DNA from 3 places in the Streptomyces sp. NPDC111628 genome. Region 1 is predicted to be linked to each of the others. Evidence: riboswitches for the same ligand, from Rfam matches in the RefSeq annotation. Region 1 holds a riboswitch; each other region holds the start of a gene.
What was found. A riboswitch is a leader RNA that binds a small molecule or an ion and turns the genes downstream of it on or off. The one in region 1 is predicted to bind cobalamin.
Positions count from the first base shown of each region.

Region 1 (4,202 bases):
GGTCGTGCACCTCGTCGCGCAGGGCGAGCGCGACCTGGCGGGCGGTGTCGGCGAGGGGCTGGTCGTCACGGACGAAGGACCAGGCGAGCATGGTGACGGGACCGGTGAGCATGCCCTTGACCGGGCGGCCGGTGAGGGACTGGGCGTACGTGGTCCAGCGCACGGTCATCGGGTCCGGACGGGAGATGTCGCCGGCCAGGATCGGCGGGCGGACGTAACGGGTGCCGTAGGACTGGACCCAGCCGTGCCGGGTGGCGAGGTAGCCGGTCAGCTGTTCGGCGAAGTACTGGACCATGTCGTTGCGTTCGGGTTCGCCGTGCACCAGGACGTCGAGGCCGGTCTGCTCCTGGAAGGAGATCACCTCCTGGATCTCCGTCTTGATCCGCTCCTCGTAGCCGGCCGTGTCGATCCGCCCGGCACGCAGGTCGGCGCGAGCGGTGCGCAGTTCGCCGGTCTGCGGGAAGGAACCGATCGTGGTCGTCGGCAGCAACGGCAGGCGCAGGTGCGAGCGCTGTGCCGCGGCGCGCTCCGCGTAGGACTGGGAACGTCGCGTGTCGGCCCCGGAGACCGCGGCGGCACGGGCGCGGACGTCGGGATCGCGGGTGATGGGGGAGTTGGCGCGGGAGGCGAGGTCGGCGCGGTTGGCCGCCAGGTCGGCGGCGATGGCGTCGGTGCCCTGGGCGAGGCCCCTGGCGAGGGTGACGACCTCGACGGTCTTCTCCTTCGCGAAGGCGAGCCAGCGCAGGATCTGCGGCTCGATGTCCCGCTCGGCGGCGGTGTCCAGGGGGACGTGCAACAGGGAACAGGAGGCGGACACGTCGACGCGGTCGGCCAGGCCCAGCAGGGTGCCGAGGGTCGACAGGGAGCGGGCGAGATCGTTGACCCAGATGTTGCGGCCGTTCACGACACCGGCGACCAGGCGTTTTCCGGGCAACCCGCCGACGGCGGCCAGCGCGTCGAGGTTGGCGGCGCTCCCGGTGAAGTCCAGGGCAAGCCCTTCGACCGGGGCCTTGGCGAGCATCGGCAGCGCATCGCCGAGCCGGTCGAAGTAGGAGGCGACCAGCAGCTTCGGCCGGTCGGCAAGGGCGCCGAGGTCGCGGTAGGCGCGTTCGGCGGCGTTGAGTTGGGCCGGGGTGCGGTCCTGCACGAGAACGGGTTCGTCCAGCTGCACCCACTCCGCGCCCGCGGCCCGCAGATCGGCCAGGACCTCGGCATAGACGGGCAGGAGCCGGTCCAGCAGGGTGAGCGGGTCGAAGCCCGCGGGCACGCCCGGGGCGGGTTTGGCCAGCAGAAGGTAGGTGACGGGACCGACGAGAACGGGCCGGGCAGTGAGGCCGAGGGCGAGGGCCTCCTTCAGTTCGTCGACCTGCTTGGTGGAGTCGGCGGTGAACGCGGTGTCCGGGCCCAGTTCCGGGACGAGGTAGTGGTAGTTGGTGTCGAACCACTTGGTCATTTCCAGTGGCGCCACCTCCTGGGTGCCGCGCGCCATGGCGAAGTAGCCGCCGAGCGCGTCGTCTGCCACGGCGGAACGGTGACGCTCGGGAATCGCGCCGACCATCACGGTGGTGTCGAGCACATGGTCGTAGTACGAGAAGTCACCGGTGGGTACGTCGTCGATGCCGGCGTCGGCCAACTGCTGCCAGTTCGTCCGGCGCAGCTCCGCGGCCGTGGCGCGCAGGGAGTCGGCGGTGACGTGGCCCTTCCAGTAACCCTCGACGGCCTTCTTCAGTTCCCGGTTCCGCCCCTGGCGGGGGTAGCCGTACACGGTGGCCCGTGCCGCCGCGGCTGCGGACTTCGTGGTCACGGAGATCTCCTTCGCGAGATGAATCCCTGAGATCCCGGAGACGGGACGAGTACGCGAAGGAGTGACACACCGGGCGTGACCTACGCTGCGCAGCAGGGCAGACACATCCGCCTGGTATGTACGCCGACCCGCCCTCGAGGTCACCGGGATGTCCACGCACGAACGGTTCGCGCGCGGGCAGTTGGCAGGTCTTCGGACTCGCGGGCACGTCCTCTCCGTTCGAGGACACCTACTGGCCGTCGCTTCCCGGGCCCGGTACCTCGGACCCAGTGCGTATGACGGCGGTCGTTCCCGCTCACCGCTGCGGGGCAGTCCCGGATTCCCACCGGGTTCCCTCTTACGACACCCCGTCTGGAGAACGGGGCGAACCAGCTGCTGCGGGCAGCCTACGGGCAGCCGGCCCGTCAGGAGTGCAGGCGCCCGGCATCCGGGCGGTGACCCGTGTCACGCCTCCGGAACCGCGCTCCTGCCCCGCGCGCCGGCGGGGTGGCGCGGACCGAGGAAGACGACGATGCCCTTGCCGGCGGGGGACGGGTGGGTGGCCTGCGTCCACCCCTGGCGGCGGTAGAAGGCCACGGCCCGCGTGTTCTGGACGGAGGTCAGCAGCCAGGCACGCCCGTCGGGCGCGCCCGCCGTCACCGCTTCTAGGAGGTCCCCGGCGAGTCCGGTGCCGCGTGCGGCGGGACGGACGGCCAGTTCGTCGATCTCCAGGGCCCCGCACAGCCAGTCCGCGGTGTCCGTGGGACCGAGGCCGGCGGCGGCCTGCGGGTAGCAGCGGTCGGTGGGGAAGGGCGCCGGGGTCGTCCAAGCGGTTGCGAAGCCCAGTAGGTCCCCGTCACGCACGGCGGTCGCGGCCGTGAAGCCGGGACGGCCCACGTTCGTCGGCAGCCGGCAGACGAATTCCGTCGCCCTTGCTTCGTCCTCGTTCCAGGGCGGGGCGCAGAAGGCGTCGACGTACACCGACCGCAGTGCGTCGGTGTGCACGAGCAGTTCGGCGCCCCGGTGGACGTGGATGTCGGCCCTCATCAGGCGGCCACCGCCCGTCCGGTGGCGGCCGGGTGCAGGGCGGCGTACTCCAGGGGCGCCGACGGGTCGATGGACACGTTGAGCGGGGCCGGTTCGGCTCCGGCCTGTACGAGGAGGTCGCCGACGGCCGCGATCATCGCGCCGTTGTCGGTGCACAGCCGCAGTGGCGGCACCCGCAGCTCGACCCCGGCCGCGCGGCAGCGCTCTTCGGCCAGTGACCGCACCCGCGAGTTCGCGGCGACGCCGCCGACCACGACGAGGGTGCCCACCCCGTGCTCGGCGCAGGCGGCGACGGCCTTGCGGGTCAGGACGTCGGCGACGGCCTCCTGGAGCGAGGCCGCGCCGTCGGCCACCGGCAGCTCACGTCCGGCATGTCCCTCCGCCCAGCGGGCGGCTGCCGTCTTCAGCCCCGAGAAGGAGAAGTCGTACGACCCCGGCAGCGGGCGCGGAAAGGGGACAGCGCGAGGATCCCCCACTCGCGCTGTCCGGTCGATGGCCGGACCGCCGGGGTACGGCAGTCCGAAGACCCGCGCCACTTTGTCGAAGCACTCCCCGGCCGCGTCGTCGAGCGTGTCTCCGAGGTGCGTGATCCGGTCCCGGGCAAGGTCGCGGACGAGGAGCAGAGAGGTATGGCCGCCGGAGACGATGAGGACCATGCACGGGTTGGGCAGCGGGCCGTGCTCCAGCGTGTCGGCGGCGACGTGCCCGGCCAGGTGGTGCACCCCGTACAACGGCACCCCGAGCGAGTAGGCGATGCCCTTCGCACCGGCGAGACCCACCTGCAGGGCACCCGACAGCCCGGGGCCGGTGGTCACGGCGACCGCCCCGATGTCGGACAGCCGCAGCCCGGCCTCGTCCAGTGCCCGCCGGACGACCGGACGCAGCGCGTGAAGGTGGGCGCGGGAGGCGATCTCGGGCACCACACCGCCGAAGCGGGCGTGCTCGTCCATGCTCGACGCCACCGCGTTCCCCAGCAGCCGCCCGTTCCGGACCAGACCGGCGCCCGTCTCGTCGCAGGACGACTCGATGCCCAGCACCACCGCAGACCCCATCGACCGACCTTTCTTGCACCTTGAAAGTTGTTGCGAACATTGTGCAATAAGATCGCTGTCGATGTGCGCCGCCACGGGAATCGACGCGCCTCGACGTGCACGTGGAGGTGGGACTGGCCAAGGTCGCGGCGGCCCGCACACTCCACCCGTCCTGCCCGGTTCGCCCTGTCTGTCCCGTCGCCAACGACGCCCCTCCTCGGGGAGGCGGTCGGCCGCAACTCGTCCGAAGTTCCCATGGGTTGACGTGACATGAATCACCGCGAGCGGGTTGAGTCGCGGGTCCGGGAACTTCTCGTACTCCCCCTGACGGGGCGTCGAGA
Region 1 is NZ_JBVKBZ010000003.1:839,465-843,666, reverse strand. It holds gene metE (5-methyltetrahydropteroyltriglutamate--homocysteine S-methyltransferase) at 1-1,804, opposite strand, end outside; cobalamin riboswitch at 1,983-2,179, opposite strand; gene ACZ7MF_RS18815 (GNAT family N-acetyltransferase) at 2,249-2,830, opposite strand; gene tsaD (tRNA (adenosine(37)-N6)-threonylcarbamoyltransferase complex transferase subunit TsaD) at 2,830-3,882, opposite strand.

Region 2 (4,202 bases), on a different contig from region 1:
CGAGGTCCGCGCCCTCGACCAGCCCGGGCAGCTCCTCGCGGACGTCGACCCGGGTCGGGTTGCCGATCCGGTAGGCGGCGTCCGACGCGCGGGCCGCCAGCAGGTCCGTGTCGGCGGTCGACAACAACAGCACTGTGCTCATGCGGGCGCTCCCGGTGGAATGAAGGGCAGTCCTTGCGGAGCGCCGGACTCGATGAGCCGCCACAGCGCGTCCGTGTCCGCGTGGTGTTCGATCAGGTCGCCGAGCCGGTCGAGCTGCTCCTCGCGCAGCGCGGCGAACGAGGTGTCGGGGGCCGGCACGAAGCGGCGGCCCGCGGCGGCGGCCACCTCGCGCAGGAACGCCCGCCGGAAGCCGTCCGACTCCAGCGAGCCGTGCCAGTGCGTGCCCCAGGTCTGGCCGACCCGGCAGCCGTCCAGGCTGCGTCCTCTGTCATCAGAGATGAACGCATCACCCGCTACCACTTCGGCGACCCCGTGGTGGATCTCGTACCCCTCGACGCGCTCGCCGAGGGCCTCGCCCACCGGCCGGGTGAGGGTCTTGTCGCGGTCGAACCGCACCCGCACGGGGAGCAGTCCCAGCCCGTCCACGTGCCCGGCGCGGGACTCGACCTCGTCCTCGATGTGCTCGCCGAGGAGCTGGAAGCCGCCGCAGATGCCGAGCACGGGCCGCTGCTCGGCGACCCTCCGGACGAGCGCGTCCGCCAGCCCCCGCTCCCGGAGCCACTCCAGGGCCCGGACCGTCCCGCGCGTCCCCGGCACGATCACCAGGTCGGCGTCGGCCAGTTCCTCCGGCCGGTCCACGAACCGCACCACGACGCCCGGTTCGGCGGCCAGCGCGTCCACGTCCGTGAAGTTGGACATCAGCGGGACCGCGCAGACGGCGACCCGCAGCACGTCCTCGCCGACCGGCGGCGCGACGACGGACTCCCGCACGGTCCCGCGCAGGGAGACGCGCAGCCCGTCCTCCTCGTCGATGCCGAGCCCGTGCCGGAAGGGCAGCACGCCGTACGTCCGCCGCCCGGTGAGACCGTGCAGCATCTCCAACCCGGGCTCCAGGAGCGACACATCACCCCGGAACTTGTTCACCAGGAACCCGGCGACCAGAGCCTGGTCCTCGGGCGCCAGCAGCGCCACCGTGCCGAAGAAGGAGGCGAAGACGCCCCCGCGGTCGATGTCGCCGACGACGAGGACGGGGAGTCCGGCGCCCCGGGCGATCCCCATGTTCACGATGTCGGTGCGCCGCAGGTTGATCTCGGCCGGGCTGCCCGCGCCCTCGCAGATCACCGCGTCGTACGTGCCGCGCAGTTCGGCGAGCGAGTCGAGCACCGTGCCGAGCAACCGCTCCTGGCGCCCGCCGTGATAGCCGCGGGCGCTCATCTCGCCCACGGGCCTGCCGAGCAGCACGACCTGGCTGCTGCGCTCCCCGCCGGGCTTGAGCAGCACGGGGTTCATGTGCGCGGTCGGCTCCACCCGGCAGGCCTGGGCCTGCATGGCCTGGGCCCGCCCGATCTCGGCGCCGTCCCGGGTCACGAAGGAGTTGAGCGACATGTTCTGCGCCTTGAAGGGCGCCACCTTGACGCCCTGGCGCACCAGCCAGCGGCAGATCCCGGCGGTGACGACGCTCTTGCCGGCGTCGGAGGTGGTGCCCGCGACGAGGAGGCCACCGTTCATGACGTACGTCCCTTCGTGACACCCGGGTTCTTCGCGGTGGCCCCGCGCGCGAGCAGCCGCGCGCCCGCGCACACGCCCAGCGCCAGCAGGCCCACGCGCCGGGACAGCCGTACGGCACGGTCGATGTCGCCGGAACCGGCCCGTACGGCGCGTCCCGCCGCCCCGTTGAGGACGGGCCGGTGCTCGACCCGCCCGCCGTAGGAGAGCGTGCCGCCGAGCCGCACGCCGAGGGCGCCCGCGAAGGAGGCCTCCACGGGCCCGGCGTTGGGGCTCGGGTGCTGTGCGGCGTCCGCGCGCCAGGCCCGCAGGGCGCCGCGCGGGTCACCGCCCGCCACGGTGGTCAGCACGGCGGTGAGGCGGGCGCCCGGCCAGCCCGCGAGGTCGTCGAGGCGGGCCGAGGCCCAGCCGTAGCGGCGGTACCTGGGCGACTTGTGGCCGACCATCGCGTCCAGGGTGTTCACGGCCCGGAAGCCGAGCAGCCCGGGGACCCCGGCCACCGCGCCCCACACCAGGGCGCCCACCACCGCGTCGGAGGTGTTCTCGGCGACGGACTCCACGACGGCCCGGGCGATCCCGTCGGCGTCCAGCGCCTGCGGGTCCCGCCCGCACAGGTGCGGCAGCCGCGCCCGCGCCGCCTCGACGTCCCCGGCCCCCAGCGCACGGCCGATGGCAGTGGCCTCGCGGGCCAGCGAGGTGCCGCCGACGACCGACCAGGTGGCCGCGGCGGTCAGCGCGACGGAGGCGGCGGGGGAGCGGCGTACGGCATGCGCGGCGGCCGAGCCGAGGACGGCGGCGCCGCCGGCGCACACGACGGTGTGCAGGGCGCCCCGGCCCCGGTGGTCCCGCCACAGCACCTGTTCCACGGCGCCCGCGGCACGGCCGAACACGGCGACCGGGTGTCCGCGGCGAGGATCGCCGAGGAGGAGGTCACCGAGGAGGCCGGCGGCGGCGCCGTACGCGAAGACGCGTCCGGCACGCACGGCTCAACCGGCCGTGGGAAGGGGAAGTCGAAGCGTGTCGCTGGTGAGCCCGGAACGGCAGCCGCGCATGGCGATAGGTCCTCACTCAGGGTGTCCGCGCCCTGGTTCGAAGAGCACGGCGGCGAGAGTTCCTGGCTCCCGGGGATCCTGTCCCCGGTCACAGTGGCGGGACCGCGCCGGATTCGCACCGGGCTTCCTCTTCTGCCGCCGTAGATGGCCCCGGAAGTCCACCACGGCCCGCGAACACCCGTCAACCTGGCGTTGACCTGCGACGGGGGAGTGTGCGAAGGCCCACACCCGAGTGGTGTGCGCCGGCACGCGAAGAGGCGGGGCGCGGAACGGTTCGAGTCCGTCCCGCGCCCCGCCCCGGAGCGTGCGCGGTGGTGCGCAGGGCGCTCAGGCGACGATCAGATAGATCCCGTACGCCACCGCCGCCAGGCAGGCCGCGAAGCACGCGTACGCGCCGGTGACCGCGAGGGCCGCGGAGCCGCCCTGGGCGGCGGCCCGCTCCTGGCGGGAGAGGCCGACGATGCCGAGGGTGAACAGGCCCACCAGGGCCACCGTGACCACGAGGCTGACGCCGAAGACGGAGCCGAGGGCTGCCCAGTCGATGCTCATGGAGGTTCGCTTCCTTCGTACCCGGCAGGCGGGTTCAGACGGTGGTGGCGGCCGACGGGGCCTTGGGGTCGGGGGTGGTGGCCGGGGCGGGGACGGTGGCCGCCAGGTCCTCGGTGGCGCCCGTCGGGGGCGGCGACACGGCGGCCATCGCCGTGGTGACCACACCGGCGGGCTCGGGCTGCCCGGGCCCCTCGGTGTCCACCGGGTCGCCGTCGACGACGTTGGTGTGGTCGACGACCTCGCGGCGGGAGATCCGCCAGATCGCGAAGCTGGACGCGATCAGGAACACCGCGACGAGGGCCGTGCCCCAGTCGCCTGCGCGGCAGACCCACTCGGCGAGCGCGGCGACCAGGGCCGCGGCCGGCAGCGTCAGGCCCCAGGCGACGAACATCCGGGTGGCCGTGGACCAGCGGACCACGCCGCCCTTGCGGCCGAGGCCCGCGCCCATCACCGCACCGGAGACCGAGTGCGTGGTGGACAGCGAGAAGCCGAGGTGGGAGGAGGCCAGGATGACCGTGGCGGCGCTGGTCTGGGCGGCGAAGCCCTGCTGCGGCTGGAGGTCGGTCAGGCCCTTGCCCATGGTGCGGATGATGCGCCAGCCGCCCAGGTAGGTGCCGAGCGCGATGGCCAGGCCCGCGCTCAGGATGACCCACACGGGCGGGTCGGAGTCGGGGGCGAGCGAGCCGCCGGCGATCAGGGCGAGGGTGATGATGCCCATGGTCTTCTGGGCGTCGTTGGTGCCGTGGGCCAACGAGACCAGACCGGCGGAGGCGATCTGGCCGGCCCGGTAGCCCTTCTTGGCGGCCCTGCCGTCGGCCTTGCGGCCCAGCGAGTACGTCATCCGGGAGGCGAGCATCGCCGCGAGGCCGGCCACGATCGGGGCGGCGATCGCGGGCAGGAGCACCTTGGTGACGAGCACGTCGCCGTTGACCG
Region 2 is NZ_JBVKBZ010000007.1:52,463-56,664, reverse strand. It holds gene cobN (cobaltochelatase subunit CobN) at 1-142, opposite strand, end outside; gene ACZ7MF_RS32860 (cobyric acid synthase) at 139-1,671, opposite strand; gene ACZ7MF_RS32855 (cobalamin biosynthesis protein) at 1,668-2,651, opposite strand; cobalamin riboswitch at 2,758-2,898, opposite strand; gene ACZ7MF_RS32850 (hypothetical protein) at 3,048-3,269, opposite strand; gene pitH (low-affinity phosphate transporter PitH) at 3,304-4,202, opposite strand, start outside.
Region 2: linked by a shared signal. The riboswitch ahead of ACZ7MF_RS32855 (cobalamin biosynthesis protein) and the one ahead of metE (5-methyltetrahydropteroyltriglutamate--homocysteine S-methyltransferase) in region 1 are both predicted to bind cobalamin.

Region 3 (4,202 bases), on a different contig from region 1:
GAGTCACCCGTGGCGAAGAAGGCCACCAGGCGGCCGATCAGGTGCTGCTCCATGGGGCTGAGCTTCGCCAGGTCGGCGACGTCCGAGTGGAGGTCGACCTCCTCGACGTGCCAGGTGTTCTTGATGGCGTCCCGGTAGCGCTCGTAGAAGTCCGGGTAGCGCATGGGGCGCAGGGTCAGCTCGAAGCCCGGGTCGAGCAGGTTCTTCGTGACGGGCGTCGCGGGGTTCGCGGGGATCTCGGTGGTCATTACTGGCAGGCCTCGCAGGACTCGGGGTTTTCCAGGGAGCAGGCGACCGCTTCGGGGTCCGGGCCGGCCTGCACGGGGACGGTGGTGGCGCGGGCCGCGGCGCGGGCGATCCGGGTCGCCGGGCGCGAACGCAGGTAGTACGTGGTCTTCAGGCCCTGCTTCCAGGCGTACGCGTACATCGAGGAGAGCTTCCCGATGGTCGGCGTCTCCAGGAACAGGTTCAGCGACTGGGCCTGGTCGAGGTAAGGGGTGCGGGCGGCGGCCATGTCGATCAGGCCGCGCTGCGGGATCTCCCAGGCCGTGCGGTACAGCGCGCGCACGTCCTCGGGGATCCAGGTGAAGCCCTGCACCGAGCCGTTGGCCTCGCGCAGCGCCTCACGGGTGCGTGCGTCCCACACGCCGAGCCGCTTGAGGTCGTCCACCAGGTACGAGTTGACCTGGAGGAACTCACCCGACAGCGTCTCGCGCTTGAACAGGTTGGACACCTGCGGCTCGATGCACTCGTAGACCCCGGCGATGGAGGCGATGGTCGCGGTCGGCGCGATGGCCAGGAGCAGCGAGTTGCGCAGCCCGGTGGTCGCCATGCGCGCGCGCAGCGCGGCCCAGCGCTCCGGCCAGGCGGGCTCGACGCCGTAGTGGTCCGGGTGCAGCACCCCCTTGGCCGTACGGGTCTTCTCCCAGGCCGGCAGCGGGCCGCCCCGCTCGGCGAGGTCGGCGGAGGTCTCGTACGCGGCGAGCATGATCCGCTCGGCGATGCGGGTGGACAGGGCCTTCGCCTCGGGGGAGTCGAAGGGCAGGCGCAGCTGGAAGAAGACGTCCTGGAGGCCCATCGCGCCGAGGCCGACCGGGCGCCAGCGGGCGTTGGAGCGGCCCGCCTGCTCGGTCGGGTAGAAGTTGATGTCGACGACCCGGTCCAGGAAGGTGACCGCGGTGCGGACGGTGGCGTCCAGGCGCTCCCAGTCCATGTCCCCCTGCGCCGGGTCGACGAACGCGCCGAGGTTGACCGAGCCCAGGTTGCAGACCGCCGTCTCCCCGTCGTCGGTGACCTCCAGGATCTCCGTGCAGAGGTTGGAGGAGTGGACGACGTGACCGGGGGTCGCGGTCTGGTTCGCCGTGCGGTTGGCGGTGTCCTTGAAGGTCATCCAGCCGTTGCCGGTCTGCGCGAGGGTGCGCATCATGCGGCCGTACAGCTCGCGGGCGGGCAGCGACTTGCGGGCGAGCCCCGCCTCCTCCGCCCTGCGGTAGGCCGCGTCGAACTCCTCGCCCCACAGGTCGGTCAGCTCCGGCACGTCGGCGGGGGAGAACAGCGACCAGGTCCCGTCGGCGTCCACCCGCCGCATGAACTCGTCCGGCACCCAGTGCGCGAGGTTCAGGTTGTGCGTACGGCGGGCGTCCTCGCCGGTGTTGTCCCGCAGCTCCAGGAACTCCTCGACGTCCGCGTGCCAGGTCTCCAGGTAGACCGCCGCCGCGCCCTTGCGCCGGCCGCCCTGGTTCACGGCCGCCACCGAGGCGTCCAGCGTCTTCAGGAACGGGACGATGCCGTTGGAGTGCCCGTTGGTGCCCCGGATCAGCGAACCCCGGGCGCGGACGCGGGAGTAGGCGATGCCGATGCCGCCGGCGTGCTTGGACAGGCGGGCCACCTGGTGGAGGCGGTCGTAGAGGGAGTCCAGCTCGTCCTTGGGGGAGTCCAGGAGGTAGCAGGACGACATCTGGGCGTGCCGGGTGCCGGAGTTGAAGAGGGTGGGGGAGGAGGGCAGGTAGTCCAGGCGGCTCATCAGGCCGTACAGGGCGGCGACCTCGTCCACCGCGCGGGAGGTGTCGTCTTCGGCGAGTCCGGCGGCGACCCGCAGCAGGAAGTGCTGGGGCGTCTCCACCGCCTTGCGGGTGATCGGGTGGCGGAGCAGGTAGCGGCTGTAGAGGGTGCGCAGGCCGAAGTAGCCGAAGCGGTCGTCGGCGGCCGGGTCGATCAGCCCGTCGAGGCGGGCCGCGTGCAGCCGTACGAAGGCCGCGGTGCGGTCGGCGATCAGGCCCTCGCGGTGGCCGGTGGCGACGGAGCCGGTGAAGGTGACGACGCCCTGGGAGGCGGCCTCGGCGCGGATGCCGATGGTCAGCAGGCGGGCGGCCAGCCGGGAGTAGACCGGGTCCTCCGAGATCAGACCGGCGGCCGCCTCGGTGGCCAGCTCGCGCAGCTCGGCCTCGTCGGCGCGGGCGGACCGGCCGCGCAGTGCGGCGGCGGCCACCCGGCCGGGGTCGGCGCCCTGGAGGTCGGCGGTCAGCCCGGTCAGGGTCCGCAGCAGGGCGGCACCGGGTCCGTCGGGTTCCCCGGTCGCCGTCACCGGGGTCGCTGAAGCCGGATCGGCTGGCGCGATGGTCACGTGGAGCACTCCCTCGCTCGGCACGGGGCCTGGCGGAGGGCAGGGGGGCTCACGAGCGCGCACGGCGTCCGCGTCCACCGGCCCACTCCACGAGGCCCGGACGACATGGCACCCGGACCGGGACGGCCGGGCGCACTGTCGGCAGGTCCTCGGACTGGACAGGCGTGCGCGCACGTGCGAAGACGTACGGATGCACGCAAGTACACCGTTGCGGGACAGTTCCGGATTCGCACCGGATTCCCCTGCGGCGACAGCGAGCACGAGCATACATCTTGTGCCGGGGGGCGCGAGCACCCCCAGATGTTGTGTCTCGGCGGGGTGTTGTGGCGGGGTGCCGCGGCCGTGTCAGAGCGTCAGTGCGTAGGTGAGCAGCGTGATGTCGTCCAGCTCCGGCAGCGGGTTCCAGTCGCGGTCGGGCGTGCGGGCGAAGCCCAGGCGGGCGTAGAGGCGGTGGGCGGTGCGCATGGCGGTCTGGGTCGACAGCACGACGCCCGTGCAACCGGCCACCGTCCGGGCGCGGTCGAGGCAGGCCCGCACCAGAGCCTCGCCCGCCCCGCGGCCGCGTGCCTCGCGGGCGACGGCGAGCATGCGTATCTCGGCCTCGCCGGGACGCGCGATGTCCGCCATGGGGCCGCCGGAGGGCACGAAGGTCACGCCGCCGAGCACCCGGCCGTCGGCCACGGCGACCAGCACCTCGGCGGCCGCCGCCCGCTTGGCCACGTCGCGCAGCTCGTCCAGGTAGGTGTCGCTCTCCCCGAAGTCGAGGAGGCCGTCGCGCAGATAGGCCTGCGCGGTGATCTCGCCGAGGGTGTCGTACTCCTCGGCCGTCGCCCGCCGGATCACGAAGTCCATGACGCCGAGTGTGCCCCACGGGTACGACAACGGGCCGCCGGATTTCTCCGACGGCCCGCTGAAGAGCGCCGCTAGTGCGAGCTGCCCGCCGTGGCCGGGGGCAGTTCCACCTGGACGCCGGGGTCGCCGGCGTCCGCCGTGTAGTCGGACGGCTTGGTCTCGTCGACGCCGTCGGGCGCCTTGACGGCCCGCAGGACGAAGGTCAGGACCACGGTGACCAGCACGTTCAGCACGAAGGCGGTGAGACCGATGTAGCCGATCTCGCCGATGCCGGGGATCTCGTCGGAGGAGCCGCCGAAGTGCTTCTGCGTCGGCGAGGCGACACCGTAGGCGGCGACGGTGCCGTAGACCATGCCGACCGCCCAGCCGCCGAGCAGCGCCCAGCGGTGGAACCAGCGGGTGAACAGGCCGCCGACCAGGGCCGGGAAGGTCTGCAGGATCCAGATGCCGCCCAGCAGCTGGAAGTTGATCGCGACGGTCTTGTCCATGCCCAGGACGAAGATCAGCGCGCCCACCTTCACCAGCAGCGACACCAGCTTGGAGACCTTCGTCTCCTGCTGCGGCGTGGCGTCCGGCTTGATGAAGTCCTTGTAGATGTTGCGGGTGAACAGGTTCGCGGCCGCGATCGACATGATCGCCGCCGGGACCAGCGCGCCGATGCCGATCGCCGCGAAGGCGACACCCGCGAACCAGTCCGGGAACATGTTCTCGAACAGCTGCGGGATCG
Region 3 is NZ_JBVKBZ010000001.1:1,160,446-1,164,647, forward strand. It holds gene ACZ7MF_RS05705 (ribonucleotide-diphosphate reductase subunit beta) at 1-248, opposite strand, end outside; gene ACZ7MF_RS05710 (ribonucleoside-diphosphate reductase subunit alpha) at 248-2,623, opposite strand; cobalamin riboswitch at 2,747-2,890, opposite strand; gene ACZ7MF_RS05715 (GNAT family N-acetyltransferase) at 2,969-3,475, opposite strand; gene mctP (monocarboxylate uptake permease MctP) at 3,547-4,202, opposite strand, start outside.
Region 3: linked by a shared signal. The riboswitch ahead of ACZ7MF_RS05710 (ribonucleoside-diphosphate reductase subunit alpha) and the one ahead of metE (5-methyltetrahydropteroyltriglutamate--homocysteine S-methyltransferase) in region 1 are both predicted to bind cobalamin.